Regions from separate parts of the Alteromonas gilva genome, predicted to be linked through region 3. Evidence: predicted binding sites of a transcription regulator. Region 3 holds the regulator's gene; each other region holds the start of a gene.

What was found. Region 3 encodes LexA, which represses DNA repair genes until DNA is damaged. Its sites were predicted from a motif close to TACTGTATNNNNATACAGTA; they were not measured.
Region 1: a site for LexA is predicted at 1,397-1,416, ahead of recN (DNA repair protein RecN). Genes of this name have one in related genera too.
Region 2: a site for LexA is predicted at 1,198-1,217, ahead of OIK42_RS13775 (ImuA family protein). Genes of this name have one in related genera too.
Region 4: a site for LexA is predicted at 945-964, ahead of recA (recombinase RecA). Genes of this name have one in related genera too.

What each region holds. Positions count from the first base shown of each region.
Region 1 covers NZ_JAQQXP010000001.1:3,002,176-3,004,382, forward strand. The annotation lists gene OIK42_RS13250 (response regulator) at 1-749, opposite strand, end outside; gene recN (DNA repair protein RecN) at 1,441-2,207, shown strand, end outside.
Region 2 covers NZ_JAQQXP010000002.1:6,592-8,798, reverse strand. The annotation lists gene OIK42_RS13790 (TetR/AcrR family transcriptional regulator) at 1-154, shown strand, start outside; gene OIK42_RS13785 (DUF1820 family protein) at 253-576, shown strand; gene OIK42_RS13780 (hypothetical protein) at 622-1,113, shown strand; gene OIK42_RS13775 (ImuA family protein) at 1,226-1,924, shown strand; gene OIK42_RS13770 (Y-family DNA polymerase) at 1,929-2,207, shown strand, end outside.
Region 3 covers NZ_JAQQXP010000001.1:180,759-182,965, forward strand. The annotation lists gene OIK42_RS00835 (alpha/beta hydrolase family protein) at 1-688, shown strand, start outside; gene lexA (transcriptional repressor LexA) at 828-1,451, shown strand; gene coxB (cytochrome c oxidase subunit II) at 1,917-2,207, shown strand, end outside.
Region 4 covers NZ_JAQQXP010000003.1:386,789-388,995, forward strand. The annotation lists gene mutS (DNA mismatch repair protein MutS) at 1-273, opposite strand, end outside; gene OIK42_RS18030 (nicotinamide-nucleotide amidohydrolase family protein) at 376-903, shown strand; gene recA (recombinase RecA) at 1,071-2,102, shown strand.

The sequences.
Region 1 (2,207 bases), 2.8 Mb from region 3:
TCATCTTCTAGCGGCAGGTTCTTAATTAGGTGTGAGATCTCGTTAAAGTTTAGAATGAGCCGATTCGCATGCTGGCGAATACGCCCGGAGTCTTTTAACTTGGTAAGCATTTCTATTTCTAACGGTGAGCACGTGCCTTGCGAGGACACCGTGATTACCTCCCAGGGCGTACGGATTTGAACCGTACTCGAAAGCCCCAGGTTTGTGGCGGCATCAATCACAGCCTGGGCAAGGCTCTTCGTAGTTGCGCACTTAAAACTATCGCGCAAAAAATGCACCACACTGCCTTGCTCACCAGCGTCGACGATTGCAGTCATTGCAGTATCCAGCGCACTTTTTGACTGTGCCTCAATACTTTTCTGGGTCGATGCACGCTCTACCGCAAGCGCTACTTTTCGTCTTAACTCATCAGGATTAACCGGCTTGATGAGATAGTCAGACCCGCCCACTTCGTAGCCTCGGCGTTTTTCATCAATAGCGTCGTTAGCACTTATAAAGATGACTTCTACTTGCTCAAAACCTGCACACTCTTTAATTTGGAGGCAGGTTTCGTAACCGTTAAGATCGGGCATCGAAACGTCAAGCAACACTACGCTTGGTTGATGCTTCCCACTCGAACACAATTCTACGGCTTGACGACCGTTACTTGCTTCGACAAAGGAGTAGTTTTCACCGAGTATTTCTTTAGTAATAAGAAGATCAATTGAGGAATCGTCAACAATGAGTATCTCTGATGCGCTGCCTGACATTTAATACCACCCGCTATTTCTAAGCCTACATTAGGGATGACATCTCATACCCCGACAGACCCATATAATACCGTGCATCAACCAGCAAGCACCATTAAACTTTAGGCCAAACGATTAAAGGGCTCGGAACAAACACGTGCCACCCAAAACTATCGTAAACACTGAATCATTCCAACACTTTTTAAAAATGCACCAAACACAAAAGACAACATAACTCATTGTTTTCATTAACATCCATACAACTTCAAAAAGCCATATTGTTATTAATAAAAATACCTATCCTGTGTAAGCAAGAAGCACTTTGTCAACAATGCGGAATTGCAGGGTTGAATAGGTGTCTTTCCCTCTGACATCCGACAGGGTAAATGTGGACAGCCGACTCAACCTAATAACTATTAGCTTATATTTTGCTTTTTTTCATGCAAAAGGCTGGTTAAGAAGATTTTTAACTTTGACAGTATGAGCTTTCAAGTCACCGTGGCGATTATTGTGGTTTAGGGTTAAGTTAAACGATATAGCAGCGGCATAGTTGAATATGCGAAACTACTGTGGCACCGTCATGGCAACTCATTGATATCTTTGTTTCTTATTCAATTCCTCAAACATCGTACAAAAAAAGCAAACATAGCTCTTTAAATTTCACAAATTACTGTATATATTTACACTACCTGTATATTTATCGAGTACGCTTATGTTATCGCACTTATCTGTCAAGAATTTTGCTGTTGTAAAAGAAATCAATATCTCATTTGAGTCAGGCATGACAGCGGTGACCGGCGAAACCGGCGCCGGTAAATCGATTGCTATTGATGCGTTAAGTTTATGCTTAGGTGAACGCGCTGAGGCATCTGCAGTACGTAAAGGCTCGGATAAAGCCGAAATTATTGCCTATTTTTCGCTGTTGGATGCGCCGCTGGCCAGAGCCTGGCTGGACGAAAACGAACTGGTGCTCGAGGATGATGCAAATACCTGTTTTATACGCCGGCTTATTTCTAAAGAAGGCCGCTCCAAAGCGTTTATAAACGGCGTGCCTGTGGCTTTACAGCAGTTAAAACACCTGGGCCAGTATTTGTTAGCTATTCATGGTCAAAACACCCATCTGCAACTGCTCAAAGATGAAGTGCAGCGTAAACTGGTAGATGACTTTGCAAATCACCATAAGCTTTTACAGGCAACCGCCGAGAGCTACAGTACCTGGCAGGAGCTCGCCAAAGAGCTGAAAGCACTAGAGCAAGCCGCCCAACAACGCACCGACCGCGAGCAATTGCTGAGCTACCAGGTAGCAGAGCTGGATGAATACGCACTGGGTGAAGATGAATTTGGTGAACTGGAAGCTGAGCACAAGCGCCTGAGTAATGGCCAGACTCTGCTTGAAGAAGCCCAAAATAGTTTTTATCACCTTTATGAAGCCGATGAGTTTAATGCGCTCTCGGCCATACAAACCAGCATTGATAAGTT
Region 2 (2,207 bases), on a different contig from region 3:
ACAACTCACCGTTCGCGGTGATATCAATATTGAAGCCGTTGCGTTACAACTTACCAGCTTTGTACAAGGCTTTGCGATTAACAGTATATTAGCCGACAGCAAAGAAGAGCTGCATATCGCCACCCGGGCATTGCTGCAGCCAATTATGCGTTAAACGATCAACCGATATAATATCGATCCGGAGTAGAGCATCCGGCACGAACCCTTTATAATCGCCTACCTTAGTGTATAACGCATTTACAGAGAAAATTCATGGCCGATAACAGTACACTCTATCGAGTACAGTTTGTCAGTAATGGCGAGCATTACGAGCTTTACGTTAGAGAGGTTTCACAAGGCGGTTTGTTTGGTTTTGTCGAGATTGGCGACTTTGTATGGGATAATCACAGTCAAATTGTAGTTGATCCGTCGCATGATAAGCTGAAAACAGAATTTGCCGACGTCACCAGTACATTTATTCCAATGCACAATGTTCTGCGGATCGATGCAGTAAAAAAACAAGGCTCAGCGAAAATCACCGAGCTGTCGAACAAAGTAACCGCCTTTCCGAGGCCAATTTATACACCCAAAGAATAACCGTTTGTAGCACTGCATCGGAACAAATAATAGGAAGTACCTTGCATGATTACATTTGCAATCTTTGCAGCACTGGTGGTTTTACTGGTGTTTTTTGGATTTAAAATTCAAAACTTACAAAAGCAACTCCTCATCAGTGAGAACAACCTGAGAGCCAACACGCGTCGCATGAATCATGCCAGTGGCAGTATGGTTGTGCTGTCTCAGCAAATACAGAGCTTTTTGCTTGAGCGCCTGGAGTCTTCGCATAAACGCGGGCTTATCAGCAATAAGCCTTTCGAAGTGCTTCATCCTATGTTCGAAAAGATCAGCGCTGTGGCGGTGTACTGTATGGACAGAGGAATGTCAGTTGAAGAAGCGTTAAAAACCGCCTTAAAAGACAGTGAAGTAACGCTCGAGCAATTGCGCGAGATCGTCAAGGAACAACCCAGCGATATTCGCATGGCGTGGAGTAAAAATACCCTGGATGGCTTTATTGTAGCCTGTAAAGGCCTGAGTTTTCCGCCTACTAAAACGGAAAGCACGTCAGCAAGCTAGTTACTCAGGGCTATACCAGTCCCCACCGCTATGTTTAAAAACCCATGAACGCCTCTTTGCAAAGGCGTTTTTTTTGACTACAATTACTGTACATATATACAGTAATTATTTTATGTCTTCATCGCTTAACTCGCTAACCAAACACCCGCTTATTTTTAGGGGGAGAGAGCAACCTGCAGCCGAACATCAGGGCAGGCGGATAGCTTTTGGTCATAAAAAACTCGACCAAGCCTGTGTCGGCGGTGCGCCGGCTGCCGGACTCATTCGCCTCAGAGTGCTCCCGGGGTGTGGCGAGATGAGTCTTATTACACCGTTGATCAGCGACAAAGCAGCATCGAAAAAGCGCATTTTGTGGCTACAGCGTGGTGCATTGGCATTCAACACCAACTGGCTGAGCCAACAAGCGTTTGGTCAGCAATCCTGGGTGATTCATTGTGGCAATGACACTGATACTTTGTGGGTTTGCGAACAAGCATTGCGGAGCCAGGCCTGTACTTGCCTGATCATGTATTTTGATCAGCTGTCTATAAAAGCAGCCCGCCGCCTGCAGGTATTAGCCAGGCAATATGACTGCCTGGTCATCGTTTTTAGCCGCCCGGGAACCACCTCGTTGACCCTGCCGGTCAGTCTGGATTTTGAATTACGTTATAGACAATCTGCCTGGCACATAAACATATATCGGGTGACCGGCGCCTGGCCTCTGGACAATATTGTGATCAACAACCCTTTGCCAATGACGAACCAGGCCATTGCCGAAGCCTTTGCAAAATACGCTGACGACGCTGATACCGCTTTGCATCAGGTGGGCTGACACCATGCAGTGGCTTTATGTGTATTTCCCGCGTTTACAACTCGATCAGTTTGAAGTGCTGCAGCACAATTCAGCGCAAACTGTCGTGGTCGTTAATAATGAGACAAACACTGTTATCCAATGCTCAAAAGCGGCGGTAGACGCTGGTATCAAAGCAGGTATGGGCCTGGCTGAGGTAAGTGCGATGAACGATCAGACTGAAGTTATCGTGCATTCTCCGCTCAGCGAAGAAAGCCAGTTGGCGCACCTGGCAACAACACTGTATACCATTGCCTCAGACATC
Region 3 (2,207 bases):
AGCTGACGGCTTTTTGAGCGTTAAAAAATACCCTTTACCACATATAAAACATAGCATTGAGCATGTTGACGGTAATGACTTAGTAAAAACGGATAAACGGCTTTCTACATTCGCTTTAAATACAGGGTTAGCACAGTTAACTTTAACACCACCTGGTTTCTACGGTTCCACAGGTCGCGAAGAAGTGACATTTACTCGTGATGGTATAAAAATTATGAGTAAGGCTGTTGAGAAGTTGGTTGATGACTTTGGAGCTGAGTCTGTAATCATTGTAGGAGGTTCACACCCTGGAAATATCGCTGCGGGAGTGATGTCTTTCTATTCAAAACCTATACACTGCGCAATTATTTCTTCGGCGCCATTGGATTTGAATTCCCCTTATCGAAACTTACCGTTTCAGGACTACAGCTTGCGCACACCAACCCCTTTTAACCCGATTGCGTGGGTAAGCAAAATACCTCATGACGACAATCGAACAATCTATATTGCATACAGTAAAAAGGACCTGGTGGTAGACTGGCGTATGACTTCGGTCTATGCAGATAAATTAACTGAAAAGGGCTATCGGGTAATCGTTGAGGAGTCTCCACCCAGCGAAAATCGATACTTTCACGACCAATCGTTGTGGCACTATTATAAAATAAAGGCGTGTGCTGAATCATGGCATAACAGAACCAACGGCGACTAAAGGACACACGCAGCTAACATAAAAAATGCTGAAGATCCGAACAATCAAACTATGCCGACACTAACGCTACCACAAATACCTTGTCATTTTAGTCGCGCGCGTTATACTGCTAACAACTGTATGGAATAACAGGCTGTTTATGCGTCCACTAACCCCCCGGCAACAAGAAGTACTTGAACTAATAAAATCTACCATGCTGGATACCGGCATGCCGCCCACCCGGGCCGAAATTGCCCGTGAGTTAGGCTTTCGCTCTGCGAATGCTGCGGAAGAACATTTAAAAGCGCTGGCGAAAAAAGGCGTGATTGAAATACTACCGGGGACATCACGGGGTATAAAACTCAATATTCCCCTTGACGAACAGATCGAAGAAGAAGGCCTGCCACTGATTGGCCGGGTTGCGGCGGGAGAGCCTATTCTGGCCCAGGAACATGTGGAAATGCATTATAAGGTTGATCCGGACCTGTTCCATCCTAAAGCCGATTTTCTGCTGCGCGTGAATGGTATGAGTATGAAAGACATTGGTATTCTCGACGGCGACCTGCTGGCGGTACATCGCACTGTTGATGTGCACAATGGCCAGGTGGTGGTTGCCCGGGTCGATGAAGATGTCACCGTAAAGCGCATCGAGAAGCGTGGTCGTGAGGTACTTCTGCATGCAGAAAATGACGAATTTGCGCCGATAAAAGTCGACCTCGCTAATCAGCCATTCAATATAGAGGGCATTGCGGTAGGCGTTATTCGTAATGGGGATTGGATGTAATCAGCCTGTCCCGATAAGCTCACTTTTCGTTTTATTTGAAACCGGCATTGGCCGGTTTTTTTGTCTTTGAGGGTGTTATCTGCACCAAACTCCCCTTTCCTGCGCAATACTCGACGCCTGCGCGGCAAATTTAAGTTAGTAAAAGCTTACTAACCTGACCTGCCGAAAAAGTCCTCCCTGAACAAAAAATAGCCAGTAATCTTAATTTTAGCGAAAAATAACTGGACGTTACGGCTACAATGAGTAATTCTTATACAGTGCTTAACAATAAAATAACAAAGTAAGCACAAAACATTAAAAAGGCAGTTCAAATAACAACCAATACAGACCAGTTTGGTTTTTACTCGCATTGTTGCAAGCTGTGGGTAAATTCAGGTCTAACGGAGGTGTCGAGTGAAACGACTCGAGATACGCATACTGAAAGCCTGGACAACACTGATCCTGCTTTTAACCGGCACGGCAGCGATGGCTGCCGCGAGCGGTGAGGTGTCATCACTAAACCTGCGCCGGGGTGCAACGGAAATAAGTGGGCAAGTTTATGATTTGCACATGCTGATGTTCTCCATTTGTGTGGGAATAGCAGTAATAGTGTTTGGCATCATGTTTATTTCTATGTATCTGCATCGTAAATCCCGCGGTGCAAAACCCGCTAATTTTCATGAAAGCGTTAAAGTAGAAATCGCCTGGACAGTGGCGCCTTTCCTGATCCTGATTTTTATGGCGGTGCCTGCAGCGAAAACGCTGATCGCGATGGAG
Region 4 (2,207 bases), on a different contig from region 3:
TTTGCTGGTGGCCGGATCGCCCACTTGCTCACAAATCGCTACTGACTCGCCCATTTTTACCAGCCGGGCAAGATAGCTGTCTACGGCATGGTAAGGCACACCGGCCATTGGAATAGGGTCACCGCCGGATTTGCCGCGGGCCGTCAACGAAATATCGAGTAACTCGGCCGCCCGTTTGGCATCATCATAAAACAACTCATAAAAGTCGCCCATGCGGTAAAACAGTAAAATATTGGGGTGCTGCGCCTTAATATTCAGATATTGGCGCATCATCGGAGTGTGTGATTCCAAGAATGCCTCAGCTTGCTGGTTGCTTGCGATTAGTGAACAGACCACGGCATAATACCGCTTTTATATACTGAATGTATTATTGCTATGAGTCAGCCATTTTCAACTGTTTCACACTCACAACTTGATTTAAATGGATTATCTGCACAGATTTTAGCCGTGGGTGATGCCTTGCGCGCTAAACAGTGGACGCTCACCACCGCTGAGTCCTGCACCGGCGGCGGGATTGCCTATGCACTGACATCTGTGGCCGGCAGTTCTGATTGGTTCAAACAAGGCTGGGTGACTTATGCGAATGAGGCAAAACAGCATTTGGTTAATGTAAGCAAAGATTCGTTAACCGCCTATGGCGCGGTGTCGGCTCAGGTGGTGACCGAAATGGCCATCGGTGCGGCGCATAATGCAGGTGCCCAGTGCGCGGTCGCGGTTAGCGGTGTGGCGGGCCCGGGCGGCGGTTCAGAGGCGAAACCGGTGGGCACCGTGTGGTTTGGCTTTACGATAAATGGCAACAGCGACGCACTGGTTAAGCAATTTGCCGGAGACAGGGCTGCAGTACGAAACCAATCAATAGAATTTGCTGTATCAACACTGCACCAGAGACTCGTTGCAGTTTAAAATGAGTGTGTTGAAATAGAGAAAAGATAAAATGCATATTGCACTGTATAACTATACAGTATAGTATGACGTCATTAATTCGCGTATCACAAGTTGATGTGCAGTGTAGCTGCCAACGTTTTTATGTAGTGATTACGCAGACAGTAAAAAATAACGAGGACACATCGGTGGACGACAATAAATCTAAAGCGTTAACAGCAGCAGTCGGTCAAATTGAAAAGCAATTTGGTAAAGGCGCTATTATGCGTTTGGGCGACAATAAAGCAATGGATATCGAGTCTATATCTACCGGTTCATTAACCATAGACATTGCGCTGGGTATAGGCGGATTGCCCTGTGGCCGGGTGGTGGAAATTTATGGTCCTGAGTCATCGGGTAAAACCACCCTTACTTTGCAGGTTATCGCTGAAGCACAAAAAGTGGGTAAAACCTGTGCCTTCGTTGATGCCGAACATGCCCTTGACCCGATTTACGCTGAGAAATTAGGCGTAAACATTGATGACTTGCTGGTGTCGCAACCTGATACCGGTGAGCAGGCACTTGAGATTTGCGACATGCTGGTGCGTTCTGGCGCTGTTGATGTGGTGATTGTTGACTCTGTTGCAGCGTTGACCCCCAAAGCTGAAATCGAAGGTGATATGGGCGATTCACACGTTGGTTTGCAAGCACGCTTAATGTCTCAGGCACTGCGTAAGTTAACGGCAAATATTAAACGCTCAAATACGCTTTGCATATTCATTAACCAAATCCGGATGAAGATTGGTGTAATGTTTGGTTCGCCAGAGACCACCACTGGCGGTAACGCCCTTAAGTTCTACTCATCTGTTCGATTAGATATTCGCCGTATTGGCGCAATCAAAGAGGGCGATGAGGTAGTCGGTAACGAAACCCGCGTTAAAGTAGTTAAAAATAAGGTGGCTCCGCCCTTTAAACAAGCTGAGTTCCAGATTATGTATGGTCAGGGAATTTGCAAAGAAGCTGAATTGATTGACCTGGGTGTTAAGCAGAAATTGGTGGATAAAGCCGGTGCGTGGTATAGCTACAACGGTGATCGAATTGGCCAGGGTAAAGCTAACGTCGTGAAGTTTTTACAAGAGAACACTGATATTGCAAAGGATATTGAGCAGAAGATCCGCGCAGAATTATTGTTAACCAAAAAAGTTAAGCCAGAGGACGTTGAATCAGAGGAAGTGCTTTAACGTTAGCTGCCACGGTTTCAACTATCCGTTGGAAACTCCCCCTATAAGCCTTCTTATAGTTTGCCCATCCTTTAGGATGGGCTTTTTTTTGGATAGCAAAAACGC